One region of the Bacillus infantis NRRL B-14911 genome, then DNA from elsewhere that is predicted to be linked to it. Evidence: a T-box and tRNA genes for the amino acid it is inferred to sense, from the RefSeq annotation. Region 1 holds a T-box; the other holds one or more tRNA genes.
What was found. A T-box is a leader RNA that pairs with one kind of tRNA and senses whether it is charged. The one in region 1 lies ahead of proS (proline--tRNA ligase), so its partner is inferred to be a tRNA-Pro.
Positions count from the first base shown of each region.

Region 2: it encodes a tRNA-Pro, which carries the amino acid that the T-box ahead of proS (proline--tRNA ligase) is inferred to sense. The anticodon was not compared.

Region 1 covers NC_022524.1:1,235,851-1,250,300, reverse strand. Annotated here, with positions in the region: gene N288_RS06510 (sensor histidine kinase) at 1-875, opposite strand, end outside; gene liaF (cell wall-active antibiotics response protein LiaF) at 888-1,721, opposite strand; gene N288_RS06500 (hypothetical protein) at 1,940-3,334, shown strand; gene N288_RS06495 (YwbE family protein) at 3,384-3,587, opposite strand; gene N288_RS06490 (hypothetical protein) at 3,696-4,163, shown strand; gene N288_RS06485 (hypothetical protein) at 4,203-4,391, opposite strand; gene N288_RS06480 (divergent polysaccharide deacetylase family protein) at 4,434-5,213, opposite strand; gene N288_RS06475 (vWA domain-containing protein) at 5,379-6,044, opposite strand; gene N288_RS06470 (PH domain-containing protein) at 6,097-6,714, opposite strand; gene N288_RS06465 (VanW family protein) at 6,865-7,776, shown strand; gene cls (cardiolipin synthase) at 7,805-9,316, opposite strand; gene N288_RS25065 (hypothetical protein) at 9,458-9,613, opposite strand; gene N288_RS06455 (ATP-binding protein) at 9,687-10,925, opposite strand; gene proS (proline--tRNA ligase) at 11,069-12,499, opposite strand; T-box leader at 12,643-12,852, opposite strand; gene N288_RS06445 (threonine aldolase family protein) at 13,199-14,239, opposite strand; gene N288_RS06440 (phosphatase PAP2 family protein) at 14,256-14,450, opposite strand, start outside.
Region 2 covers NC_022524.1:3,775,606-3,790,055, reverse strand. Annotated here, with positions in the region: gene N288_RS19150 (YitT family protein) at 1-236, shown strand, start outside; tRNA gene N288_RS19145 (tRNA-Ala) at 635-707, opposite strand; gene N288_RS19140 (MgtC/SapB family protein) at 959-1,660, shown strand; gene N288_RS19135 (DMT family transporter) at 1,815-2,723, shown strand; gene N288_RS19130 (GNAT family N-acetyltransferase) at 2,779-3,363, shown strand; rRNA gene N288_RS19125 (16S ribosomal RNA) at 4,159-5,708, shown strand; rRNA gene N288_RS19120 (23S ribosomal RNA) at 6,001-8,945, shown strand; rRNA gene rrf (5S ribosomal RNA) at 9,065-9,181, shown strand; tRNA gene N288_RS19110 (tRNA-Val) at 9,190-9,265, shown strand; tRNA gene N288_RS19105 (tRNA-Thr) at 9,271-9,346, shown strand; tRNA gene N288_RS19100 (tRNA-Lys) at 9,356-9,431, shown strand; tRNA gene N288_RS19095 (tRNA-Leu) at 9,455-9,539, shown strand; tRNA gene N288_RS19090 (tRNA-Gly) at 9,549-9,623, shown strand; tRNA gene N288_RS19085 (tRNA-Leu) at 9,630-9,718, shown strand; tRNA gene N288_RS19080 (tRNA-Arg) at 9,738-9,814, shown strand; tRNA gene N288_RS19075 (tRNA-Pro) at 9,931-10,007, shown strand; tRNA gene N288_RS19070 (tRNA-Ala) at 10,023-10,098, shown strand; tRNA gene N288_RS19065 (tRNA-Met) at 10,126-10,202, shown strand; tRNA gene N288_RS19060 (tRNA-Ile) at 10,209-10,285, shown strand; tRNA gene N288_RS19055 (tRNA-Ser) at 10,300-10,392, shown strand; tRNA gene N288_RS19050 (tRNA-Met) at 10,419-10,492, shown strand; tRNA gene N288_RS19045 (tRNA-Asp) at 10,497-10,572, shown strand; tRNA gene N288_RS19040 (tRNA-Phe) at 10,737-10,812, shown strand; tRNA gene N288_RS19035 (tRNA-His) at 10,845-10,920, shown strand; tRNA gene N288_RS19030 (tRNA-Gly) at 10,928-11,001, shown strand; tRNA gene N288_RS19025 (tRNA-Ile) at 11,006-11,082, shown strand; tRNA gene N288_RS19020 (tRNA-Asn) at 11,084-11,158, shown strand; tRNA gene N288_RS19015 (tRNA-Ser) at 11,165-11,255, shown strand; tRNA gene N288_RS19010 (tRNA-Glu) at 11,259-11,330, shown strand; gene N288_RS19005 (hypothetical protein) at 11,405-11,602, opposite strand; gene glgB (1,4-alpha-glucan branching protein GlgB) at 11,794-13,740, shown strand; gene N288_RS18995 (glucose-1-phosphate adenylyltransferase) at 13,682-14,450, shown strand, end outside.

The sequences.
Region 1 (14,450 bases):
TCTCCAATAAATAAATATGTATAATCTTCCTTTTCTGTAAGGGTCAGCTTTATCTTTGATGCATCGGCATGCCTGAGAATATTAGAAAGTGCCTCCTGGACAACTCTGAACAAATGCTCTTCTGCTGCTTTGGAGAGCTCGATTTCATCTATGCTGGCCTGAAAATCGATGGTAGTCTTCCCGCGCAATTCGTGTATCAGCTTGATAATCCCGTCACACAAGGTATCATCGCTCAGCTGGATCGGCCTTAAATGGAGAAGGAGAGCCCTCATTTCCCCCTGTGCTTTGGCGGCTATACCGGAAATTTCCTTGAGCTGCTTCTTTGCTTTTTCAGAATCTCTGTCAAAGACCTTCAGTGCGGCAGATGACATCATGCTAAGAGCAAACAGCTGCTGGCTCACAACATCATGGAGATCCCTTGCCAGGCGCTGCCTTTCCTCCATAACTGCTGCAGCATGGGCCGACTGGGCCAGGGATGAACGTTCTTCAGCAAGCCGTTGGACCGAGTGGACCTGCTCCTGGATATAGTCAGCCAAACCATCAAGCTCCTCTGCAATAAGCCCGATTTCATCGTTTTCATAAGAAGATATCCTTCCTGCCAGCTTGCCGGACCGCAGATTGGACACTGCAACCAGGATATCTCCAAGCCTTCCCTTGATTAAGTAACTGCCTTTAATGCCAAAATAGCCTCCGGCAGCCAGCAGGATCAGCAGGCAATAGATAAAGAGCCAGAAAGAGATTGAAATGGTGAGGACCGGTTCATCGGCAAAGAATAAATAAATCTGGATCCCGACAAAGAAGGTGAGCGAGCTGATCAGCGCCATCATAATAAAGCTCTGGATAAACCAATACCTGATTCCGAACATTTTTTTCATCAGCAGTATCTCCTATACATGATCAATTCGAATGGAGCCGACTTTGAGCTGGATCGTTATATTCAACTTTCTTGCCGCATCATCGTATCCCGGGGATTTATAATAAAGTTTGCGGTTAAGGTCTTCTGATTTCAGATCGAAAATGCGGATATCCCCGATATTGATATCGGAGTGAACCATAATCGGGACATCCTCAGGGATAATCATCTTAACATCGCCGACCCATCCCTTGACTGAAATAGGCGTTTCCTTCTCCGGGATATACGCCTTGCTGAAGTCTATAAAATAATCACCGACCGTATTATACAGATCCAAAGGTTCTACAGACCAATTTGCGTTTTTAAAGCTGACGTCGCCTATAGAGAATCCTCTGATATTTGCTAATGGGGCATGCCGCGATCCCTTTTTGATCCTGATGATTTTTTCCTCGCCCAGATCCTTTTCGCTTTCTTCTATCCCATCATATTTCTTAGCTGGAAACTCTGTTTCAACATGCACTTTAATATGCTCTTTCCTTACGAGAAGCGAGAATCCAAGGTATACGATGGCGAGCGGCCAAAGCTTCCACACATCCCAAAAAGAAAACTGGATCAGTCCGAATCTGTCAGAGGCCAGCAGCCCGGAGAAAACAAGCAAAAATCCGGCAAAAACTTTGCCCCCTTTTTTTCTGGCCAATGTAGAGATCAGCAGAATTAGGCTATAGCCGAACATCACAAAAGGATATACTGTGACAAAAAACTTCTTTATTTCCAAGGAAATGACACCTATATTTACAAGAAGCAGCAGGACACCTGCAGCCAGAAGGCATAATGCAAACATCATTTGATTGACTGATCGATAACGCAATTGGCTCCCCTTCTTTCTTTCTCTATAAATATTCGCTGCAGAAAATGCTTTTCCCTGCAATCCCATTTTATCAGTCTTCCATCAATCTTTAACTGCCTCTGGAATGCTTTTCCCTCCGCCTTGAGGCGGATGTGTGCCATGCACATCGCCCAGAACTGAACATAATCTATAGTACGCTTGAAGGCCATGGCCCAAGCATACTATAGGAGGGATATAAAATGGCGATTGATTTAACTGTCCTTCATGCTATCTATGTTTTCTTCATTGTACTCATCATCGGTTTTATGATAGCGAAACGGGATACTGCCCTTGTGTGCATAGCCGGGATCTTCCTGATTGCCATCACAAGCACCGGCTCCCTGAGCACCTCAGTCAGCAGTGTGTTCAATAGCTTTATATACGCGATAACCGAGCTTCTTTCTACCATTCTCGTCATCTCCATCATCGTCGCCATGAGCAGGGTCCTTGCTGCTGCGGGGGTAAGCGATGCGATGATAGCGCCCTTCTCCAGGATGATCAAAGGTCCGGCAGGCGCTTATTGGACGATCGGCATTGTTATGATGGTGATATCCTGGTTCTTTTGGCCATCACCAGCAGTTGCCCTTCTTGGAGCAGTCCTTCTGCCGGCAGCTCTGAAGGCAGGACTTCCTGCCCTGGGAGCAGCTATGGCCATGAACCTCTTCGGGCACGGAATTGCCCTGTCAGGCGACTTCATCATCCAGGCAGCCCCTAAATTGACGGCAGACGCTGCCGGGCTTCCAGCAGGGGAAGTAATAGCTGCCAGCATTCCCCTTGTAGCCGTAATGGGGATTGTCACAGTTGCTGCTGCCTTTTTCTTTTTGAAAAGGGATATGAAAAAGGGCCTCCTGCTGCCGGCCTCTCCCCCTGATCAAAGGAATGAGGCTGAATCAGGAGAGCCCGGGCTTCTTTCAAGGAGCCAAAGGGGATTTTTTGCAGTCCTTATCCCTGTTTTATTCGCTTTAGATGTAGCAGCTATGTTCTTGCTTGACCTGCAGGGCGGCGATGCGACAGCACTTGTAGGCGGGACATCGATTTTTATTCTGCTGGTGATCACCTTGGCAAGCCACAAAAATAAAGGACTGGAGAAAACAACCTCCTATATGATTGAGGGATTTCAATTTGGCTTCAAGGTCTTCGGGCCTGTCATCCCTATCGCAGCTTTCTTTTACCTTGGAGATTCCGGCTTTACAAGCATAATCGGCGACTATTTGCCGGGGGGGTCACAGGGCATCGTCAATGATCTCGGGGTTGCTCTGGCAGGAGCAGTCCCGCTGAGCAAGGAAGTGGCAGCTGTTACGCTCACTGTTACCGGTGCAATCACCGGTCTGGATGGTTCCGGCTTTTCCGGCATCTCCCTGGCAGGCTCTGTCGCCAGCCTTTTTGCTTCAGCCATCGGTGCCGGTGCAGCAACTTTGACAGCCCTGGGACAGGTTGCTGCCATCTGGGTTGGCGGCGGGACGCTCGTGCCCTGGGCGCTCATCCCTGCAGCAGCCATCTGCAATGTGGATCCTTTTGAGCTTGCAAGGAGGAATCTCCTGCCTGTCATCATTGGGCTTGCAGCCACTACAATTGTCGCCATGTTCCTAATATAAGTGTGAACGGGAGAGCAAAAAAAAGAGGCAGCTGCCATCAGCTGCCCCTCTATTTTTTTATGATTTCTGCCACTCTGCCCACTTGGCCGTCTGTCAGCCTCACCTTGATTCCATGCGGGTGGAAAGAAGAATTGGTCAGAAGATCCTTAATGATCCCCCTTGTCCTTGCCCCTGACCGCTGGTCCTTCTTTAAGATGATATCCGCTTCCATTCCAGGCTTAACATGCTCACGATATTTGCCGGTGTCAGACATGCAATCAGCTCCTTTTCCTTTGGCGCCATCAGGCGCGCTTTTTGTTCTTCTATTCTAATGGTATAATAGGCAGAACACAAAATTAACACCTTATCCATTGGAGGAAACATGCTTACTTTTGAAGAAAAATTAGCGATCATCGAGTCATTTCCCGAGCTTGAGAGAAAAGACGTCTCTCTTGGAAGAGTCAACTTCCATTATGAAGAAAGCGCAATAGACAAGAAAAATGTGGTTTACCATCTGCATCCTAACGGCAATGGCTTTGTTTTTGCAGAATATGTACAGAGTTATTCGCCTGACAGCAAAGGCATGGTGAACATCAGGGATTTCTCTGAATCCGAGCTTCGGGATATCATTGCAAAATCGATCCAGTCCCTCTCCGCCCATGATGCAGAAGAAGCCCAGCCTGCTGCAAGGCTGGAAGAAACGTGGAGCAGCCGGAGCGGCGAGACCCTTGTCCTCATAGAGGAAGATGAAATGTGGAATGTATATGCCGGCCTGAACCTGGACGCCGCTTTTCTATCTTATCGGGAAGCAAAAGAATATCTTGAAGAAGAAGGATTTAAACGGAGCTAAAACTGAGAGGCAGCCTTATTGGGCTGCCTCTTTGTTTTCTTAAAAATTGCCATTCTGATTTTCCGGGCGGCTGTTATGGAGATGGGATTCAATATAGACCCTTTCTGAAGAAGAAACATGCTGTTCATTATGTTCGGGGTCTGTATGCTGGATTCCCTTCCTCCGATAGATAACATCAACCAGCACCCCGAATCCAAGGAGCCCGCCTAAAATGATGAGCCATAACATGATTATCACCCTTTCCACCTGCCTCATTTTGTCCAGTGGCTTTTAATAGAATGGATAATACTCTTTTCGGATCTCACTTGAAATGATCTCTGATACAGGGGCGATTCTGATGCCTTTCTCTTCAAAATACCCCTTTTCCTGAAGGATCCCTGCCGAACAGACCTTGCCAGTCACACCGACATGCCCGATTGCGATCCCTCTGCCCTGCTGCTCCGTGATCAGCGCCAGCTTCTTCATCTGCCGCCTGACATGGGAAACAGAAGAAATGTCATCAAGAAATACATCCCTTTTAATGAGCGGCACACCAAGCTCTTTTGCAATGATGGGAAATTTTGATTCAGGGCTTGTGCCGCTGTCCACAATATAAAGCTTCCGTTCTTTCGCAATTTTTACGATTTCCCTTACTATCCCTTCATCTTCCACTGCCCGCGATCCCATATGATTATTGAGGCCCTTTGCATAGGGAACGCTGTCAATGGCTTCATTGACCCTTTTCCTGACTTCTTCAGAAGACAGATTTGTTGTGATCGGTTTGGGCCCGAGCCATGATTTCTTTCCCCTTTTAGGCTCCATTGGCAGATGGACCATGACTTCAAATCCATTTTCATGCGCCCATTCAGCATGCTGTGCTGTCTGATCTGTAAATGGCATCACTGCTGCTGTAATCGGGATATCGCCTTCAAGGAAATCTTTTACGCCTCCGATGCCTCCTCCAAAATCATCTATGATGATAGCAGCTTTCCTTTCTTCCTGCTGGGTTTCGGCACTGGCAGATGAGGCAAAGAAAGAACATAAGATAAGCAATACGGCAATCTTTTTCATATTTCCTCCTGCTGATCGTTGTTCCTCTTACATTCCCCTGCGTGACAGGCGTTCATTCATGGCTCATGCCGGTTTTTAGTTACTAATTGTATATACGATTTGAGTCGATAAAAGTTTCAATATTCAGAAAAAAATACTAAAAAGCCTGGCTTCTGCCAGGCTGCTTTATTTAAGTACGCCCTTTTCCCGCGCTTCTTTAATCCATGATGGAAATTCATCAAGAAGATGGTCATACAATTCTTCATCGCTTACCTGCTCGATATCTTTAAAATGATAAAAATTCGCGTTATCAATATAGCGGCCTTCCATTGTATCCAATTTTTCCAGCACGTCGAAATTTGCATCGCCAATACCGACAAACTGCCAGAAAATAGGCTTGCCTGCCGATTTTACAATCGGTTTCTTGATCGTCTTTTTGCAGCCGCCATCATTGATAAAGACAATGAACGCAGGATCGCTGCTCGGATCTTCCAGTGTGTATTTGCTGATGACATCCTCCATGACAGGAGGTTCGTCATTGCGCCCGAATTTATGGATTAGATCGTTATTCAGGATATACTGATTAACATAGCCTTCAAAGTCCCTTTCTGTCACCGGCTTCAGCCTTGAGAACTCATTGTCATATACCCAGATATCGAGCATGCCGTCATCATCAAATTGGCTCGCAACGGCTAAGATCCGCTCCACTACTTTTTGTACCGTGCCGTTCCGGTACAAGGTGCGCATCGATCCTGAAATGTCTAAAACCAGGCCGACCCTCGCCTTGACATGTGACAACTTTTTCTTTTCCAGCACGACCCCGGCTGTTTTCTTCATCAAAGATATACTCATGCTACGCATCTCCCCGCTATGAATAAATTCTTATACTGCAACGAACCGGTCCTCAATTATTAATGAATTTTTCAAAAACATATCCAAAATCTTTTACATGGTATTTTTTCCTGCTGTTCATCAGCCAGTTAAAAGCGGTTTCGTTCAGCACCCTGAAATCATCCGTCAGGCTTCCTTCCCTTGCCCCTGCAGCCCTGCCCAATGTTGCAGAAGCTACTTCAATGCTCTTTTTGGCAAACTCCATCGAATGCTCATTTTCCGCACAAATTTCGGAGATTTTTATCAAGGCTTTATACAGGTCTTTCAGTTCTTCAATGAAGCGTTTATGTACATCTATGGAGAAAGCGGCAGAGCCTATCACAAATTTGATCTCTACATCCATGTCGACTGTCCCTGCTGTTTCCAGGAATACATTTGAAATTTGATGCTCCCTGAAGCTGTATCTCTTCAGGACTCTCTTCTTGCTCATCGCGCTTGTCCCATCTAAATGGATGACTGCTTTGTTTGTAAAGCAATATTCATCAGATTTGGATTTAATCAAAAAATAGATTTTTTCATTATCTTCATGCATCACATAATCATCAGCATCGACCTTATCATAGTCAGCCGGCGAGATGACACTGCCAATATCACTGATCCCCAGCACATCTGAAGCCACCCTTTTGAACATATTTCTGCCTCCCTGAATAGTAAGATTCTTTTTTATAATCAGATTTATATTAGCATATACCGGAATTTTCTTCACTCTTTGAGGTGTACAGCCATTCTTCTGTATTACATGAAATTCAGGAGGCTTGCCCATACTATTTCAGGGAGGTGCATGATGAAGCTGTTATTATTTTTCGGCCTTATGGCAGCAGCTGGAGGAATTGGAACGGAACAGTTATCTGTGCTGCAGGAAGGCAAGGATGCAATAAAAGTCCAGAAAGAAGAATTCTCTGCCAATATACCCGGCCTGCCGCTGGCAGATGAAGATAAATTTAAAGCATTCCAGGCTAAAATGAACAGCCTGGCTTATAAAGAGCCGCAGGATGCCAGGATAGGCCCGGGAGAAAGAATCATCCCTGAAAAACCCGGAAGCAAATTGAATCAGGATTTATTTTCAGCGCGTTTTTATACTACTTACTACCAGTCAGGTTCAGGGAGCATTGAACTGCCTCTTCTCCCGATTTATCCAAGGGTCGACAGTGAGCTCATTCTATCTGTTAAAGCACGCCAGATCGGCCAATATGTGACCTATTTCAACTCCCATAATAAGGCCAGAACACAGAATATCAGGCTCGCGGCCGGATCGATAGACAGCATTGTTGTATTTCCCGGAGAAGTATTTTCATTTAATGAAACAGTCGGCAAGAGGACGGCAGCCAAGGGATATCTCCCAGCTCCGGTAATTGTCAGGGGAGAACTGTCCGAGGGGATCGGTGGCGGGATATGCCAGGTATCTTCAACCCTTTATAATGCTGTCGATAATGCCGGAACAAGCATCATCCAAAGATATTCCCACAGCAAGCGCGTGCCGTATGTCCCTTCAGGCAGAGATGCAACCGTAAGCTGGTACGGACCGGATTTCACCTTTAAAAACACTTATAACCAGCCCATCCTGATCCGCGCGCAGGTATATGGAGGAACACTTGCCATCAGGGTCTTTTCTTCGGATGCCATCAAATATGAACCGCGGAACGTCCCAGGCGCAGCAAAGTTCAGCGAAGAAGATGAGAAAGCTGCTGACTGAACAAATGCCAGTCAGCAGCGCAAATGGATTAGAGCACTCCGGAAAACAGTCTGGAGAAGGACTCTTTCGTCCTCTCCCAGAGTCCGCGTTTATAATATTGTACAGGTGTTATCCGTACACTATCCCTCATATCTTCTTCGAAATGCGCTGACAGATCCCTGATTGAGCTGCAGCCAAGCAGGAAGACATTGACCTCGAAATTCAGGTGAAAGCTTCTCATATCCATATTCGCTGTTCCCACAGAAGCCATATTTCCATCTGCGATGATGATTTTCTGATGGAGAAAACCTTTTTGGTAAGAGTAGACTTCAACTCCATATTTAAGTAGCTCGGAAAAATAGGACCTGCTTGCATACTGGGTGAGAAAGCTGTCATTCTTTTCCGGAACCATGATCCTTACCTCCACCCCTTTTGCTGCAGCCACCCGCAGCGCAGTCCTGATTGCTTCGTTCGGGACGAAATAAGGCGTGGCAATCCAAATCGACCTTTCTGCACTGGTGATCATCGAATAAAAGAAATCTCCCATGATTCCCTGCTGTGTATCAGGCCCGCTGGCAACCACCTGTATCGCCCCATTGATTTCATCCTCATCGGCTGGCCTTTCACTGACCGAATATTTGTCAAGGACCTGTTCCCGGCTGACATACTCCCAGTCCAGAAGGAAGACTGTATGCAGTGTGTATACGGCCTCACCTTCCAGCACCATATGGGTGTCGCGCCAGAACCCCATCGCTTCATCCTCGCCGAGATATTCAATCCCGACATTGAGCCCGCCGACAAAGCCGGTCTCCCCGTCGATCACGACGATTTTTCGATGGTTCCTGAAATTGATTTTCTGATTGAAGAAGCCGAATTTCAAAGGCAGGAAGCAATGAACCTTGATGCCCGCTTCCTCCATCCTTTTAATTTCATTCACAGCCATCTTCATGCTGCCGGCAGCGTCATACATGAAAAGGACCTCGACTCCTGCTTCAGCCTTCTCAATGAGGATATCAATGATCTCTTTGCCGAGCCTATCCGAGCGGAAGATATAGTATTGTATATGGATGAATTTTTTTGCTTTCTTCAGCCTTGCCTTCAGCTCTTCAAACGTTTCTTCGCCATTTTTCAGCATCTCAGCCCTGGATGAGGTGCTGATGGGGGTCATGCTGGCATTCGCAGCAAACCTGGCAAAGTTCTGCTGGTTATCCTGCAGAAATGTAAGGTCCGGTGAATCTTTCCGCTTCATCATCCTTTTCCACTGCTCTCTGTCATTGCTCCTTTTTGTGCGGAAAAGATATCCTTTCAGATAAAGCTGCCCTGAATATAAGTAGAACATATAGCCTGCCACCGGAATGAAGATCAGGACATAAATCCAGAGGAGCGTATGGTGGGAAGTGCGGTTTTCAAGAATCAGCGAGTAGATGCTCACCAGTATAATAAAAGCATACAGCCCTGCGCAGGCGAGCTTCCAGAAGTAGCCTGCACCGGTAAAGAACAGGACATACAGGGAAGCAGCCAATATAAGCAAAAAGACAAATTCTATTCTCTGTTTTTTCATACGATCATTCTCCATGTCTATAGAAAGTTTCCTTTTGTATACCCTTTGTGCCTTGAGAGGGAAACCTGGCTTGGTCTGCACCAGGTACGAAAAAAAACGGGCTGTGCCCAGTGGCATGCCCGCTTGCTTTATTCTCCCGAACTATTTTCTCATATTCTCCTGATCTTTCAGCCTGTTCTGCTGGTCAGGCTTCCTTCCCTCTTTAAGCTTGTCAGGCGCTTCCCCGCCGGAATGCTGCTTTCGTTCATATTCAAGCAGGCTTTCCTGGTTCTGGCCATCCTTGTTATTTTCAGGCATGAGCTGTCCCTCCTAACGGTGTTTTTATCCTTATTCCCGAAAAGAGGCTTGGGAAACGCCTATTTGATCAGCATCAGTTAAATGAATGTCCCTTTGCTTCCGTCTGGGTTTTCGGGAGTATAATTTCAAAAACCGTCCCTTTATTGACCTCGCTGCTGACTTTGACGAGCCCGCTGTGATTTTCGATGATTTTAAAGCTGGTCATCAGGCCAAGGCCCGTCCCCTTTTCTTTTGTTGTATAAAAAGGCTCGCCAAGTGTGTTGATCCGCTCTGGAGGGATGCCTGTCCCTTCGTCTTTGATCATGACAGCCACATGCCCATCCTTCCTGTCCGCTGCCTTGATCGTGATGGTCCCGCCATCCGGCATGGCTTCAGCAGAATTTTTTATCATATTGATAAATACCTGCTTCAGCTGATTCTCCTCACACCATATCTCCGATTCATCCAGATCAAGCCCGGTGATTATCTGGACATTATGGATCAGGCATTGCGGCTGAATCAGTACAACCACTTCCTGAATCAGCTTCTTAAGATCGCATACCCTGTATACCGCAGCCGCAGGTTTGGCGAGGACAAGGAACTCTCCAACAATCAGATTGATCCGGTCCAGCTCTGAGATGGCAATATCGGCATACTCCCGATTTCCCTCCGCCTTCAGCAGCTGGATGAATCCTTTAATGCTTGTCAGAGGATTGCGGATTTCATGGGCAATCCCAGCGGCCATCTGCCCGACAAGCGCCAGCTTCTCTGACTTTTGCAGAAGCAGGTCTGCCTGCTCTTTTTTAACCGTAACATCCTGGCCGATTGAAAGCACTGCCTTCCTGCCCTGAAAGCTTGTAAATAAGGTGGACACTTCAAAATAAATCTTTTTGCCGTCAAGCCTGGTAATTTTCTGTTCCCTCCGGCCTGCCGGAAGTTTTTCTTTATATGTTACATCAAGTATCTTCTTGTATTTGGCGGCATCCGGCGCTTCCATAAAATCAAATACTGACCTGCCGACCAATTCCTCTTTGCTTTCAGCAGCCACCATCTTCTCAGCCGCTTTGTTTGCATAGACAATTTTGTCATAATCCTGGATGATGACAGGCTCCGGCATCGTTTCGATCAGCTGCCTGTAAAATGCTTCGTTCTCTTTCGCTTTCCCTGTAAGATATTTCAATTTGTCATATTGCCAGCCTACAAACCAGGCAATAATAGTGGCAATGGTGAAATCAACAATTTCCTTATGCCAGGGGTCATCGAAAATGAAGGCTTGCGTTAAAGTGAATAAAATAGAAATGCTGACTAAAGCGAATTGGCCCGTTCTCTTCATTTATAACAATCCTCTTTGGTGGATTTAATGTTGTCGGCGAAGCTTTCACTGCCTTAGTCAATACATTCTTTTTCCGGGCCAAAATTCCTTCCCGGCAGAAAAAATATTAAATGGTTTTCAAATAACTTTCCTGCAAAGCCCCGTTAATAAGCTTTTGCCCAATAAACGAGCTCTTCTGCCTTATTGCCGCAGCAGACACAAACATCGGATATATGCTCCTGTTCAAAAGGAATGCAGCGGGAGGTTGCACCGGTCTCCTCCTTAATTCTGTCTTCACATTCCCTCCTGCCGCACCACATTGCTTTAATAAACCCCTGATTATCCTTCAATGCCTGCTTGAACTCACCCATGCCTGCAGCATTCTCTGTTTTTTGTTCGCGTAGGTCCCGCGCTTTTTCCAGCAAGCCTGACTGGATATCTTCCAGCAGCCCGGCGATTGCCTGCTCTGCCCCTTCAGCCTGGACAAACAGCTTTTCGCCTGTATCCCTGCGGACAAGCACGACCTGATTATTCTCGATATCCTTCGGGCCGGCCTCAAGCCTGAGCGGGATTCCTTTCATTTCGTACTCATTGAACTTCCAGCCAGGCTTTTTGTCGCTGCTGTCAATTCCGACCCTGAAACTCTTGCCGAGTTTCTCTTTCAGCTCATAGCAGAAATCAAGAACCCCTTCTTTATGCTGTGCCACAGGGACGATCATAAGCTGGGTTGGCGCAATCCGCGGCGGGATGATCAGGCCCCTGTTATCGCCGTGGACCATAATCATGGCGCCGATCACTCTAGTCGTAAGCCCCCACGACGTCTGATGCACATGCTGAAGTTCCCCTTCTCTGTCCGAATACTGGATGCCGAATGCCTTGGCAAAACCGTCCCCCAAATGGTGTGAGGTTCCTGTCTGGAGTGCTTTTCCGTCATGCATCAGGCTCTCAATTGTGTAGGTGAATTTTGCGCCGGCGAATTTTTCTTTCTCTGTTTTCCTGCCCTTAAGGACCGGTATGGCCAGGACGTTTTCACACAGATCTGCATAGACATCGAGCATCTTTGTCGTTTCTTCGTGCGCATCCTCGTCTGTTGCATGGCATGTATGCCCTTCCTGCCACAGGAACTCAAGCGTCCTTAGGAAAGGCCGGGTCGTTTTTTCCCATCTGACCACATTGGCCCATTGATTGTACAGCTTAGGCAGGTCCCTGTAAGAATGGATGATATTTTTATAATGTTCGCAAAAAAGGACCTCTGATGTCGGCCTGACGACTAGCCGTTCTGCCAGCTCTTCTGATCCGCCATGGGTCACCCATGCCACCTCTGGCGCAAATCCCTCGATATGGTCCTTTTCTTTCTGGAGGAGGCTTTCAGGAATAAACATTGGCATATAAACATTTTCATGCCCTGTTTCCTTGATCCTTCTGTCCAGCTCGTTTTTTATATTGTCCCACAAAGAATATCCGTAAGGTCGGATGATCATTGATCCCCTGACACTTGAATAATCGATCAGATCCGCCTTGGTCACCACATCTGTATACCATTGGGCAAAATCCTCTTCCATTGCCGTAATTTCTTTTACAAATTCCTTTGCCATGATTGCACCCCATATTCTGATTAAGTGTGAAACGATAAACGCATCAGCTCTCATCCCGGCCAGGGAAAGAGCTGCTGAAGCTTCTTGAAGAGTGCAGAAGCGCCGGCATTCTGCTGGAAAAATAAAAAAGCCCCGATTTATAAAATAGGGACCAGATCATGGCGGTACCACCCTAATTTATAAAGCAAGGCTTTATACTCTCTTCATGATAACGGCATGTGCCGCTGCTGCCTTCAAGTATCCGGCAGCGAACTCCGGGGCAGGTTCGGCAGCTGTCTATAGAAGCCTCCCACCGCCGGCTCCCTCTCTTGGATAGACATAGACTGTTTACTGATCCCCTTCATTGTTTCAGTTATTTTTCAGTATTATATACAGTGAAATGTACGATGTCAAACCTGTATTTTATTAGATTTCAGCTGTTTTGGTTTTGCTGGGATAGATTAGGAGGAATTCAGCATGAATTTTTGTGAAGAAGAGGCGATTCTATATGAATTACTGTTTTATCAAACGGCGAATATGGTCATTCTGCCTGAATTCTGCTTTATTCTACATAAAATTCGAAAGATTTTACCTAAAATCTCAATGATTCTCCCTAAAAACTGTTATAATTTTTCCTCCTTACAATAAATTCCAAAATCAACACTAAAAACCGGTGCCCTCCCTAATCAGAGAACACCGGTCCTGATGCTAATTCAAATTTTACAGCGCAGACACATGCCCCGCTGCCGTCCTGCTGACAGCATCCAGCGCCTTTTCTATATCACTGGCAGACACATCGAAATGAGTGGTGAACCTCACCGAAGATGGCCCGAAAGTAACTGCGCGAACTCCTTCCTTCTCCAGCCTTTCTACAAACTGCTCTGAGCTCAGGCCCAGTTCCTTTACGTCTGCAACTATGATATTTGTATCTACCTGGTTGACGACATTAATGCCTTTTATATTTTGAATCCCCTCAGCAAGCTTCCGGGCGTTCTCATGGTCTTCGTGAAGCCTGTGCCTCATCTGCGTCAGTGCAATCAGCCCTGGTGCCGCGATGATGCCTGCCTGCCTCATGCCTCCCCCAAGTCTTTTCCTCCAGATGCGGGCAGACTGGATAAATTCCCTGCTTCCGGCAAGGATTGACCCGACTGGTGCTCCAAGCCCCTTGGACAAGCATACCTGGACTGTATCAGCATGCCGGGTGAAATCAGTGACCGGCCTCTCAAGTGCGGCTGCGGCATTGAACAGCCTTGCTCCATCCATATGGACAGGAATTTTATGCCTGCGGGCAATTGCATGGATAGCCTCCATATTTTCCACAGACACAGCAGCCCCTCCAGCACGATTATGTGTATTTTCCAGACAAATCAGGCCGGTTTCGGGAAAATGCTGATCTTTCCCCCGTATGGCAGCTTCTATTGCGCCGGGATCCATTTCCCCCCGTTTTCCTGCAATCGTTCTTGTCTGGACACCGGCAAAAGCAGAAGCGGCTCCTGATTCGTAATAGAAAATATGGGACTCTGCCTCTAGGAGAATTTCGTTCCCTGGTCTTGTATGCGTCAGGATGGCCGCCTGGTTTCCCTGGGTACCGCTTGTCACAAGCAGGGCTGCTTCCTTCCCGAGTATGTCTGCTGCGGACTCTTCAAGCTTGATGATGGAGGGATCTTCCGCGTAGACATCATCCCCGACTTCTGCTTCGTAAGCAGCCTTCCTCATTTCTTCTGTCGGCTTTGTCACTGTATCGCTTCTTAAATCTATCATCCTTATTCCTCCTGTCTTAATTCACTTTCCTGCCAAAGCTGCTGTTCATAAATACATAGAATATAACCCATATGTAAACCCAAATAAAAGCAAAAGCATACCCTCCCGCAACATCGGTCGGATAGTGGACCTGAAGGACAATGCGGCTGATCCCGATCAAAAGGATCCAAAGGGCAAACGCAGCTGCCGCCATCATCCTGGCTCCAGCAGA
Region 2 (14,450 bases), 2.3 Mb from region 1:
TCGTAACAGCCAAAGGCGAAGAAATGAAAGCAAAGCTTCTCTCAAGCATCTACAGGGGAATTACGGTTATCAATGGAGAGGGCGGCTATACAGGGGAAGGCAGGAAGATCCTCATGACAGTCATAACCCGCTATCAGCTGACTGAGGTCAAGAGCATGATTGATGAGGTTGATCCGCAGGCCTTTGTCAATATTACAGAAACGACCGAAGTTCTGGGCTCTTTCCATAGAACCTGAGGATTTGTACAAAAATAAAGACCCTTGGCCAATTGCTGCAATTGGTCAAGGGTCATGTTTTATCTGCTGTATTTAAATATTCGGCCATCCTCATTTGTCCTTTAGTAAATCTTCCTCTGTAAAATCCGCCTCTTTCACTGCAAAGTAATTCAAGCCTGCTGCGGCAGTAAAGGCTGCTGCCAAAATAGCAATCGTTGAGATCATGCTAATCTCTCCCATCATTTTTATTGTGTTATGGGCATTATTCCCGTTTTGCAGTGCCTTAAACACGTTAATGGTCATGGTATATTTTGCCTGAATAACATAATGGAATGCAAATTAGTATTTCAAAAACTATATTTATTATGCTGATAAAACAAAAAAACCAAAATCCTCTTGGATTTTGGTTTTTGAATGTATGGAGCATAGCGGGCTCGAACCGCTGACCTCTACGCTGCCAGCGTAGCGCTCTCCCAGCTGAGCTAATGCCCCGTGTTCGGTACAAGAAAAATTATATCCGTATTTGATCAAATATGCAAGAGGAAATTCTAATTTTTCTTTTTAAAAATAAAATCTTAAGTTTTCTGCCAGTGAACCTAAAAGTATACAATAATATTAGAGAGCAAGGCCGCATAAAGTAGGAAAAGAAAAGTATGCGTACCGCTATTTTTATTCAAAAATTAGTTTATTCAACTATCTATATTGGAATATTTATATAGATAGTAATTGAAGAGGGGATACATATGGAAGAAATGTTCTATTTGGTGATAAAGAATGATGTAATAATGAAGCTGGGGTTCGCAGCCTTAGCGGGTCTTGTCATCGGTTTAGAGAGGGAGCTGAAAGGGAAGCCGCTTGGGCTTAAGACCTGCCTGATTGTTTCGGTGATGGCATGCCTGCTGACCATCGTGTCTTACGAATCAGCTTTCCTGTATTCAAAGGAATATTCAAGGCCGATGGACCCGGGGCGGATTCCTTCTTATGTAATAAGCGGAATAGGATTCCTTGGAGCGGGCGTGATTCTGCGCAGGGGCAACGAAGCTATTTCCGGGCTGACAACAGCCGCTCTTGTGCTGGCTTCAGCGGGAATTGGCATTACCATTGGTGCAGGGTTCTATATAGAAGCGCTGCTGGGAGTCATTTTTATCATTATTGGAGTTAAAATCATTCCTGCTTTATTTGAACGGATAGGACCAAAAAAACTGAAGGAAAAGGAAATCAGGGTAAAGCTGTATATTGAGAAATGTACGGACCTGACAACCCTGATGAAGGAAATAAAAAGCAAGAAATTAGGAATCAAGCGGGTCCGTGTCAAAGAGGAAGCAGATGATATATTGATCAATTGTGTGATAACTACAACGAGGAGCATGTATACGACCGATGTTTACTATACGATGAAATCGTTGATAGGTGTGATTGCTGCAGAGGTTGAGAGCGGGGAATAGAACAAAGAAGTGCCTGCCCCATCTTGGGCTGGGCGCTTTATTATTTAGATTTGAAACTTGCAAGCGAAAAAAGATGGCCATGTAAAAACCGGTAAGTGTAATATTATAGCTAAACTGGAGTTTTCTTAGAAGGAGATGCAATGACTTGCCCAAGATGAACCCTTATGCAGCATTGGCAATTGGTGTGGTGTCTGTTTCCACATCTGCCATTCTGGTTAAGTTCTCAGCTGCACCATCAGGAGTGATAGCTTTTTATCGTTTATTCTTTTCTGTTTTGCTGATGCTGCCTCTCGTATTATTTAAATATGGGCCAGAGCTCAAACAGATTGGCCGGCGGGATTGGATGTATTCGGCCATAGCCGGGATATTCCTTGCCTTTCATTTTATCCTCTGGTTTGAATCTCTCCGCTATACTTCAGTGGCAAGCTCAACTGTCCTTGTTACCTTGCAGCCGCTGTTCGCTTTTGCCGGGACCTACTTATTTTTCAAAGAAAGGTTTACTGTGAAAGCAATATTGAGCGGAGTGATCGCTATTGGAGGAAGTGTACTTATCAGCTGGGGGGACTTCAGGGTCAGCGGAACTGCATTGTTTGGAGATCTTTTGGCCCTTGCTGCCTGTGCACTGGTTACAGCTTACCTGATGTTTGGGCAGACAGTGCGAAAAAGGCTGTCTCTTATTACTTATACATTCACCGTGTACAGTATAAGTGCCTTAACCCTTTTGATCTATGTAATTGCTGTTGGTGAGCCTCTTGGACCTTACCCTGCAAGCGACTGGGTCTACTTTATTCTCCTTGCGGTTATTCCCACCCTGCTCGGCCATACGCTTTTCAATTGGTCCCTGAAATGGCTCAGCACCTCCACGATTTCTATGGCTATCCTCTTTGAGCCGGTGGGTGCTGCTGTCCTGGCATATTTTTTGCTCGGGGAGTTAGTGGCCTGGTATCAGGCTGCTGGAGGAATGATTGTCATCGGGGGGATCATGCTGTTCCTTGCAGATGGCAGAATGATGAAGAGGAAAGCAAAGAAGGCAGAAGCAAGCGGAAATCACCCAAGCCATTAGGTAATGAAGCCTTTTATTGTATATGCTGAGTGTTATTGAAAGGAGGGTGATTGGTATGGCAGGGATTGATGCGGCCTTTGCTTCAGAATTCCCCATTATAGAGACTGAAAGGCTTCTGCTCAGGAAGCCTGAGGCGGATGATATTCCCAAGCTGTACAGCATATTTTCTGATCCTGGAGCAACCAGGTTTTATGATGTAGAGCCCTTTAGGTCCGTCAGTGAAGCAGAAGATCTTCTCGAAAGTCTTTTGTGGAGATACAGTATGGAGATGCAGATCAGGTGGGCTATCTGCTGGAAAGAAGACAAAACCCTCCAGGGAACCTGCGGATTCCATTCAGTTGAAAAGCTTCATAATAAGGCGGAAATCGGTTATGAGCTCCACCCGGACACCTGGGGCAAAGGCGTTATGTCAGAAGCCTTGGATGCGATTATCCGCTATGGCTTCATCTGCATGGACCTGAACAGGATAGAGGCGGTCTACCTTCCGGAGAATGCTGCCTCAAAAAAGCTTCTTGAAAAAAAGGGTTTTAAAATAGAAGGAATACTAAGGAAGCGGTTTGTTCACAGAGGAATATACAAAGATGCTGTCATTTCTGCGCTGCTGCAGGAGGAGTACACTAGAGACAGATTTGAGAAATAAAACTTAAAGAATGAGGAGAAGCAGATACAGGCTGTGATGCCTTTATCCTCCGTTCATCCTGCTCGTACGCCCCTTCTTGCTTTTTAGATCAAAGGTAAGGGGAATTCATGCAAAGCTGAAAAGTGGCCATCCTCAGCAGGATGGCCACTTTTAATTGGTATTAAATAAAAGCAAAAGTAAGCCCGGAGAAAATAAAACCGGATACCGTGGTGAAAATAAAAGTGCCTCCGTAGACTTTTTCTTCCGAGTCTGCAATTTTAATTCCTTCGAAATAGGAAAATGCCAACAAGAATACAGCCATGATAAATGATAAGTAGAGTGCGGCGGTTTGAAGCATAAATCTCACCTTTCGAATATGTTAATATATTATATGGACTGGCTTTGAATGTATGACCCATTCATATAAGTTTCTTTTTTTTCGTGTTGATTGCAGGAATACGGGGCGACAGCTGAGGCATTTTTAAGAAGCCCAGCCTGATTGAGATAGGGGGACACATCAGAGCAGTATTTCAACCATTCCTTAATCTGAAAAAATTAACGGACAAAAAATGAAATTAAATTAAAAAATTATATTGCAATTGTAATTTCACCATGATATATTATTACTTGTCCTCACGAGGAAGAAACGAAAACATCCAATTCAAGTTTTGAAAAACAAAAAAAGATGTTGACTTCTTCGGTTGAAGATGTTATATTGATAAAGTCGCTTCTGAGCGACGGAGATTGTCCTTTGAAAACTGAACGAACAAAAACGTCAACGTAAATCTTATTTTTATCAGAGCTAAATCTTACTCTTATATGGAGAGTTTGATCCTGGCTCAGGACGAACGCTGGCGGCGTGCCTAATACATGCAAGTCGAGCGGACGGATGGGAGCTTGCTCCCTGAAGTCAGCGGCGGACGGGTGAGTAACACGTGGGCAACCTGCCTGTAAGACTGGGATAACTTCGGGAAACCGGAGCTAATACCGGATAATGCACAGCCTCTCATGAGGCTATGCTGAAAGATGGTTTCGGCTATCACTTACAGATGGGCCCGCGGCGCATTAGCTAGTTGGTGAGGTAACGGCTCACCAAGGCAACGATGCGTAGCCGACCTGAGAGGGTGATCGGCCACACTGGGACTGAGACACGGCCCAGACTCCTACGGGAGGCAGCAGTAGGGAATCTTCCGCAATGGACGAAAGTCTGACGGAGCAACGCCGCGTGAGTGATGAAGGTTTTCGGATCGTAAAACTCTGTTGTCAGGGAAGAACAAGTGCCGGAGTAACTGCCGGCACCTTGACGGTACCTGACCAGAAAGCCACGGCTAACTACGTGCCAGCAGCCGCGGTAATACGTAGGTGGCAAGCGTTGTCCGGAATTATTGGGCGTAAAGCGCGCGCAGGCGGTCTCTTAAGTCTGATGTGAAAGCCCACGGCTCAACCGTGGAGGGTCATTGGAAACTGGGGGACTTGAGTGCAGAAGAGGAAAGTGGAATTCCACGTGTAGCGGTGAAATGCGTAGAGATGTGGAGGAACACCAGTGGCGAAGGCGACTTTCTGGTCTGTAACTGACGCTGAGGCGCGAAAGCGTGGGGAGCAAACAGGATTAGATACCCTGGTAGTCCACGCCGTAAACGATGAGTGCTAAGTGTTAGAGGGTTTCCGCCCTTTAGTGCTGCAGCAAACGCATTAAGCACTCCGCCTGGGGAGTACGGCCGCAAGGCTGAAACTCAAAGGAATTGACGGGGGCCCGCACAAGCGGTGGAGCATGTGGTTTAATTCGAAGCAACGCGAAGAACCTTACCAGGTCTTGACATCTCCTGACAACCCTAGAGATAGGGCGTTCCCCTTCGGGGGACAGGATGACAGGTGGTGCATGGTTGTCGTCAGCTCGTGTCGTGAGATGTTGGGTTAAGTCCCGCAACGAGCGCAACCCTTGATCTTAGTTGCCAGCATTCAGTTGGGCACTCTAAGGTGACTGCCGGTGACAAACCGGAGGAAGGTGGGGATGACGTCAAATCATCATGCCCCTTATGACCTGGGCTACACACGTGCTACAATGGATGGTACAAAGGGCTGCAAGACCGCGAGGTTAAGCGAATCCCATAAAACCATTCTCAGTTCGGATTGCAGGCTGCAACTCGCCTGCATGAAGCTGGAATCGCTAGTAATCGCGGATCAGCATGCCGCGGTGAATACGTTCCCGGGCCTTGTACACACCGCCCGTCACACCACGAGAGTTTGTAACACCCGAAGTCGGTGGGGTAACCTTTTGGAGCCAGCCGCCTAAGGTGGGACAGATGATTGGGGTGAAGTCGTAACAAGGTAGCCGTATCGGAAGGTGCGGCTGGATCACCTCCTTTCTAAGGAATATATACAAGACGTGACGCTCTTTGTTCGTTCAGTTTTGAGAGTATAATCTCTCATTTTTGTTCTTTGAAAACTAGATAATGTAATGAAGAAGACATTACCGAGTAATCGCCATTTTAGGTTTTCTCTCTTATAAATAAATAAGAGTTTAAAAACCGTGAGGGTGATGAGAAGCGAACAGGTCGAGGAATCGATTGAGGAAGCACCGGAGCGTATGTTTTGTATACGTGAGGATGCTGACGATTGAGATGACGAAGAGATGTGAAGCTTATCATCGGCCGAACAGGTTAAGTTAGAAAGGGCGCACGGTGGATGCCTTGGCACTAGGAGCCGATGAAGGACGGTACTAACACCGATATGCTTCGGGGAGCTGTAAGTAAGCTTTGATCCGGAGATTTCCGAATGGGGAAACCCTCCATCCGTAATGGGATGGAACCCTTGCCTGAATACATAGGGCATTGGAGGCAGACCCGGGGAACTGAAACATCTAAGTACCCGGAGGAAGAGAAAGCAAACGCGATTCCCTGAGTAGCGGCGAGCGAAACGGGATTAGCCCAAACCAGGAGGCTTGCCTCCTGGGGTTGTAGGACACTCTACACGGAGTTACAAAGGAACGGAGTAAATGAACAGGCATGGAAAGGCCGGCCATAGAGGGTAACAGCCCCGTAGTTGAAACTTCGTTCCCTCCAGAGTGGATCCTGAGTACGGCGGGACACGTGAAATCCCGTCGGAAGCAGGGAGGACCATCTCCCAAGGCTAAATACTCCCTAGTGACCGATAGTGAACCAGTACCGTGAGGGAAAGGTGAAAAGCACCCCGGAAGGGGAGTGAAACAGATCCTGAAACCGTGTGCCTACAAGTAGTCAAAGCCCTATGACCTTCGGGTCAGGGTAATGGCGTGCCTTTTGTAGAATGAACCGGCGAGTTACGATTACATGCGAGGTTAAGTTGAACAGACGGAGCCGCAGCGAAAGCGAGTCTGAATAGGGCGAATGAGTATGTGGTCGTAGACCCGAAACCAGGTGATCTACCCATGTCCAGGGTGAAGTCCAGGTAACACTGGATGGAGGCCCGAACCCACGCACGTTGAAAAGTGCGGGGATGAGGTGTGGGTAGCGGAGAAATTCCAATCGAACTTGGAGATAGCTGGTTCTCTCCGAAATAGCTTTAGGGCTAGCCTCATGTTGTAAGAGTCTTGGAGGTAGAGCACTGTTTGGACTAGGGGCCCCCATCGGGTTACCGAATTCAGACAAACTCCGAATGCCAAAGACTTATCCATGGGAGTCAGACTGCGAGTGATAAGATCCGTAGTCAAAAGGGAAACAGCCCAGACCACCAGCTAAGGTCCCAAAGTATACGTTAAGTGGAAAAGGATGTGGAGTTGCTTAGACAACCAGGATGTTGGCTTAGAAGCAGCCACCATTTAAAGAGTGCGTAATAGCTCACTGGTCGAGTGACTCCGCGCCGAAAATGTACCGGGGCTAAACGTATCACCGAAGCTGTGGGTGGACACCATCAGGTGTCCGCGGTAGGAGAGCGTTCTAAGTGCATCGAAGTCAGACCGCAAGGACTGGTGGAGCGCTTAGAAGTGAGAATGCCGGTATGAGTAGCGAAAGATGGGTGAGAATCCCATCCACCGAATGCCTAAGGTTTCCTGAGGAAGGCTCGTCCGCTCAGGGTTAGTCGGGACCTAAGCCGAGGCCGAAAGGCGTAGGCGATGGACAACAGGTTGATATTCCTGTACCACCTCTTTACCGTTTGAGCAATGGGGGGACGCAGGAGGATAGGGTAAGCGCGCTGTTGGATATGCGCGTCCAAGCAGTTAGGCTGCAAACGAGGCAAATCCCGTTTGCATCAGGCTGAGCTGTGACGGCGAGGGAAATTTAGTACCGAAGTTCCTGATTCCACACTGCCAAGAAAAGCCTCTAGCGAGGGAAAAGGTGCCCGTACCGCAAACCGACACAGGTAGGCGAGGAGAGAATCCTAAGGTGAGCGAGAGAACTCTCGTTAAGGAACTCGGCAAAATGACCCCGTAACTTCGGGAGAAGGGGTGCTTTTTAGGGTGAATAGCCCGGAAAAGCCGCAGTGAATAGGCCCAGGCGACTGTTTAGCAAAAACACAGGTCTCTGCGAAGCCGCAAGGCGAAGTATAGGGGCTGACGCCTGCCCGGTGCTGGAAGGTTAAGAGGAGGGGTTAGCGCAAGCGAAGCTCTGAATCGAAGCCCCAGTAAACGGCGGCCGTAACTATAACGGTCCTAAGGTAGCGAAATTCCTTGTCGGGTAAGTTCCGACCCGCACGAAAGGCGTAACGATCTGGGCACTGTCTCAACGAGAGACTCGGTGAAATTATAGTACCTGTGAAGATGCAGGTTACCCGCGACAGGACGGAAAGACCCCGTGGAGCTTTACTGCAGCCTGATATTGAATTTTGGTACAGCTTGTACAGGATAGGTAGGAGCCTTTGAAGCCGGAGCGCCAGCTTCGGTGGAGGCATTGGTGGGATACTACCCTGGCTGTATTGAAATTCTAACCCGCGCCCCTGATCGGGGCGGGAGACAGTGTCAGGCGGGCAGTTTGACTGGGGCGGTCGCCTCCTAAAAAGTAACGGAGGCGCCCAAAGGTTCCCTCAGAATGGTTGGAAATCATTCGCAGAGTGTAAAGGCACAAGGGAGCTTGACTGCGAGACCTACAAGTCGAGCAGGGACGAAAGTCGGGCTTAGTGATCCGGTGGTTCCGCATGGAAGGGCCATCGCTCAACGGATAAAAGCTACCCCGGGGATAACAGGCTTATCTCCCCCAAGAGTCCACATCGACGGGGAGGTTTGGCACCTCGATGTCGGCTCATCGCATCCTGGGGCTGTAGTCGGTCCCAAGGGTTGGGCTGTTCGCCCATTAAAGCGGTACGCGAGCTGGGTTCAGAACGTCGTGAGACAGTTCGGTCCCTATCCGTCGTGGGCGCAGGAAATTTGAGAGGAGCTGTCCTTAGTACGAGAGGACCGGGATGGACGCACCGCTGGTGTACCAGTTGTCTTGCCAAAGGCATCGCTGGGTAGCTATGTGCGGAAGGGATAAGTGCTGAAAGCATCTAAGCATGAAGCCCCCCTCGAGATGAGATTTCCCATAGCGTCAAGCTAGTAAGATCCCTGAAAGATGATCAGGTTGATAGGTCTGAGGTGGAAGCGTGGTGACACGTGGAGCTGACAGATACTAATAGATCGAGGACTTAACCACATTTGATTGCTTTGTAATTCTTCTTCTGCATTATCTAGTTTTGAGGGAATAAAAATTTTAAAAAATCCCTTGCAAAACAAAAACAAGATGATATAATAATACTTGTCTTGAAAAAATAGTCTGGTGGCGATAGCGAGAAGGTCACACCCGTTCCCATACCGAACACGGAAGTTAAGCTTCTCAGCGCCGATGGTAGTTGGAGGTTCTCCTCCTGTGAGAGTAGGACGCTGCCGGGCTTTAATATGGAGGATTAGCTCAGCTGGGAGAGCATCTGCCTTACAAGCAGAGGGTCGGCGGTTCGATCCCGTCATCCTCCACCATAATTGCCGGTTTAGCTCAATTGGTAGAGCAACTGACTTGTAATCAGTAGGTTGGGGGTTCAAGTCCTCTAGCCGGCACCAGTTTCAAATGAGCCATTAGCTCAGTCGGTAGAGCATCTGACTTTTAATCAGAGGGTCGAAGGTTCGAGTCCTTCATGGCTCACCATTCAATCTCTAGTAATGAATTATGCGGGTGTGGCGGAATTGGCAGACGCACCAGACTTAGGATCTGGCGCCGCAAGGCGTGGGGGTTCGACTCCCTTCACCCGCACCAATTTTATATGCGGAAGTAGTTCAGTGGTAGAACATCACCTTGCCAAGGTGGGGGTCGCGGGTTCGAATCCCGTCTTCCGCTCCAGAGATTGCCGGGGTGGCGGAACTGGCAGACGCACAGGACTTAAAATCCTGCGGTAGGTGACTACCGTACCGGTTCGATTCCGGTCCTCGGCACCATTAATTTTATTTTAACTATGCGCCCGTAGCTCAATTGGATAGAGCGTCTGACTACGGATCAGAAGGTTATGGGTTCGACTCCTTTCGGGCGCGCCATACTATTTATGTAATGAAAGCCAGAATATAAGCCAACGAGTGAACACCTGACTGCTATTGCAGGATGATGTGAATAAGGAAGCACTGAAGAGATTCGACGCTTATCATTTACATGACGGGGAGTAGCTCAGCTTGGTAGAGCACTTGGTTTGGGACCAAGGGGTCGCAGGTTCGAATCCTGTCTTCCCGACCATTTTAAAATTAATATGGGGCCTTAGCTCAGCTGGGAGAGCGCCTGCTTTGCACGCAGGAGGTCAGCGGTTCGATCCCGCTAGGCTCCACCATATAACCTTATAAAAAATACTTGATTTGGCGGTGTAGCTCAGCTGGCTAGAGCGTACGGTTCATACCCGTGAGGTCGGGGGTTCGATCCCCTCCGCCGCTACCAAATTAAGGACCTTTAGCTCAGCTGGTTAGAGCAGACGGCTCATAACCGTCCGGTCGTAGGTTCGAGTCCTACAAGGTCCACCATTTACTTGAAATATGGAGGTATACCCAAGTCTGGCTGAAGGGATCGGTCTTGAAAACCGACAGGCGGGTAACACCGCGCGGGGGTTCGAATCCCTCTACCTCCTCCATTATATTTTTGAATGATTTTTATCGTCGCGGGGTGGAGCAGTCCGGTAGCTCGTCGGGCTCATAACCCGAAGGTCGCAGGTTCAAATCCTGCCCCCGCAATACTGGTCCCGTGGTGTAGCGGTTAACATGCCTGCCTGTCACGCAGGAGATCGCGGGTTCGATTCCCGTCGGGACCGCCATTTTCACTTGTACAATCCATATCCAGTATAGCTCAGCAGCTCAGTCGGTAGAGCAGTTTGATACCTTATCTGAAAAGCTTCTGCGGCAATCTGTAAGGAAGTCCGTGAGAATTGATGAACAAAGGACTTAAACCATACAAGGTTTAGGAAGTGAATTTTATTGTGGCTCAGTAGCTCAGTCGGTAGAGCAAAGGACTGAAAATCCTTGTGTCGGCGGTTCGATTCCGTCCTGAGCCACCATTTATTATTTTATCTAATAGCATTGAACAGTGGCGATTGTGGCGAAGTGGTTAACGCATCGGATTGTGGTTCCGACATTCGTGGGTTCGATTCCCATCAGTCGCCCCATAAAATTGCGGGTGTAGTTTAATGGTAAAACCTCAGCCTTCCAAGCTGATGTCGTGGGTTCGATTCCCATCACCCGCTCCAAAGTGGGCCTATAGCTCAGCTGGTTAGAGCGCACGCCTGATAAGCGTGAGGTCGATGGTTCGAGTCCATTTAGGCCCACCATTCCGCAGTAGCTCAGTGGTAGAGCATTCGGCTGTTAACCGAACGGTCGCAGGTTCGAGTCCTGCCTGCGGAGCCAATCTATGGGGAAGTACTCAAGTGGCTGAAGAGGCGCCCCTGCTAAGGGTGTAGGTCGGGCAACCGGCGCGAGGGTTCAAATCCCTCCTTCTCCGCCATAAGGCCCCTTGGTCAAGCGGTTAAGACACCGCCCTTTCACGGCGGTAACACGGGTTCGAATCCCGTAGGGGTCATACAAAAAAGCTGTCAGCATCATGCTGGCAGCTTTTTTGTATGCATTATTTTCTTTTAAGCATTTGCTTGATGCTTAATCTGGAAGCTCTTCATTGTTTTGCAGCCGGTTTCCCGGATTATTTAGATCTATATCCGAAACAACTCCTGTATAAGGCCCCCGGAACATATCTCCTGTCGCCAGGATTTTTCCATCTGCAGGACCGAACAGCGGCAGTTTTTCTTCAGCAGCCTCTCTCTCCCGCAGGAGAAATTCTTCTTCCTGATTTGCCATCTTCATTCCACCCTTCATAAAAACATATGCTTATTATAGGCAATTCCCGCTAGAACCATTTCTATTTTACAAAAATAATCGAATTATAAGAGAAAATATCGAAAAATTTAATTTATTTTTACAAGGTATTTTTACATTGAACACGAATATAAAAAAGAATGTCAATGAACTAAAATCTGTTGGAAAGAAGGATGGCTGTGAAAACGATGTTACCCACCGACTATCAGATGCATTTATTTCATGAAGGCACCCTTTTTGACAGCCACCGTCTTTTTGGTGCCCACGTAATATTTGAAGATGGCAAGACCCTAACCAGGTTCGCTGTATGGGCTCCTAACGCCAAGGAAGTCAGGGTTGTAGGGGACTTTAACAGCTGGAATGGGGATGATTTCAAATTACATAGAATGAATAATGAAGGGGTATGGCACATAGTAATTGAGAAGGATTTGGCAGGCTGCCTCTATAAGTATGAAATATTGACACAAGAAGGCACCAGGCTGCACAAAGCTGATCCATATGCCTTCTATTCAGAGAAAAGGCCAGGCACAGCTTCAGTTGTATGGCCGCTTGAAGGCTATAAATGGAATGACCAGTCATGGCTGAAAGGAAGGATGAAGAAAAATACCTTTGCAGAACCGGCAGTCATCTATGAAATGCATGCCGGAACGTGGAAACGGAATAATGGCAACAGTCTGCTGAATTACAGGGAGCTGGCGGATGAAATTGTGCCTTATGTCCTTGAACATGGTTTCACACATGTAGAATTGCTCCCTCTTGTCGAGCATCCGCTCGATGCCTCCTGGGGCTATCAGGGGACAGGGTATTTTTCTCCGACCAGCCGGTATGGGAAGCCGCAGGATTTCATGTATTTTGTCGATCAATGCCACCAGCATAACATCGGTGTCATCCTGGACTGGGTTCCCGGCCACTTTTGCAAAGATGCCCATGGACTCTATAAATTCGACGGAACCCATCTCTTTGAATATAAGAACGAGAAGGATAGGGAGAATTATGTATGGGGCACTTCAAACTTTGACCTGGGCCGAAATGAAGTGCAGAGCTTTTTAATCTCCAATGCATTATTCTGGCTGGAAACCTATCATATAGACGGGTTCAGAATGGATGCAGTTTCTAATATTATTTATTGGCCCAATTCCCATGAACAGCATCAGAATCCGTATGGAATTGAATTCCTCCGCAAGCTCAACAGCACTATCAGGCAATATGATCCCTCCATTTTTTTAGCAGCTGAAGATTCATCCAATCTCCCTCAGGTGACCTCTCCTGCCCATTATGGCGGCCTGGGCTTTCATTACAAATGGAATATGGGCTGGATGAATGACGTACTGGCATATATGGAAACCAGTCCAGAGGCGAGGTCTGGAAAGCATGGCAATATTACATTTTCACTCTTATACGCTTTCAAGGAAAACTTTATATTGCCTCTCTCCCATGATGAAGTTGTACATGGAAAGAAGTCTCTCCTCAATAAAATGCCTGGAGATTATTGGAGAAAGTTTGCCCAGTTCCGGCTGCTCCTGGGCTATATGATGGCACATCCAGGTAAGAAACTGCTGTTTATGGGCTTTGAAATCGCCCAATTTTCAGAATGGAAAGATTCAGAAGAGCTTGACTGGAATCTGCTGGATTATGAAATGCACCAGAAAGCAAACAGGTATACAAAGGATTTGATACGGCTTTACAGGAGGTCCAGGCCCCTATTTGAACTGGACCATGTCCAGGAAGGCTTTGAGTGGATTGATGCAGATAACCGGGAACAATCGATTTTCTCTTTCGTCCGCTTCAGTGCTGCCGAGGGTGAACACCTCATTGCAGTATGCAACTTTACAGCCGACCCGTATCGGAATTTCAGGATCGGAGTCCCGCATGCCGGAAGCTACAGGGAAATATTCAACAGCGATAAGGAAGAATATGGGGGATCCGGCTGGATCAACAAAAAAGTAGTCAAAACAGAAGAACTGGAATACCACGGCCGGCCTTATTCAATTCAAATGGCTATCCCGCCGTTTGGTATTACTATTCTGCGTCCTGTTAAACATAGAAAGGAGAGGAAAGGGAATGGCAAAGACAAAATGTGTGGCCATGCTGCTGGCAGGGGGAAAAGGATCAAGGCTTAACTCTCTGACTGAGAATCTTGCAAAGCCAGCTGTACCATTTGGAGGCAAATACAGGATCATTGATTTCACCTTGAGCAATTGCACAAATTCAGGGATTGATACAGTCGGGGTCCTGACCCAATATCAGCCTCTTGTACTTAATTCTTATATCGGCATAGGAAGCGCCTGGGATTTGGACAGAATGAACGGAGGGGTAACCGTTTTGCCGCCATATGCCGAATCTTCAGAGGTCAAGTGGTATACAGGCACGGCGAGCGCAATATTCCAAAATATAAACTATCTTAAACAGCATGAACCTGAGTATGTGCTCATCCTGTCAGGTGATCATATCTACAAAATGAATTATGACCTGATGCTTGATTATCACATTGAAAAGAACGCTGATGCTACCATTTCCGTCAAAGAAGTTCCCTGGGAGGAAGCCAGCCGCTTCGGAATCATGAATACGAACGATGATCTGAGCATTGCAGAGTTTGATGAGAAGCCGGAGAATCCGAGAAATAATATGGCTTCGATGGGAATTTATATATTTAAATGGGACGTACTTAAGGAGTATCTGGAACTGGACGATCTGGATAAGGACTCTTCACATGACTTCGGAAAGGATATTATTCCAAGGCTTCTGAATGACCGCAAAAGTCTCTATGCCTATCCTTTCAGCGGTTACTGGAAGGATGTGGGGACTGTGCAAAGTCTTTGGGAAGCCAATA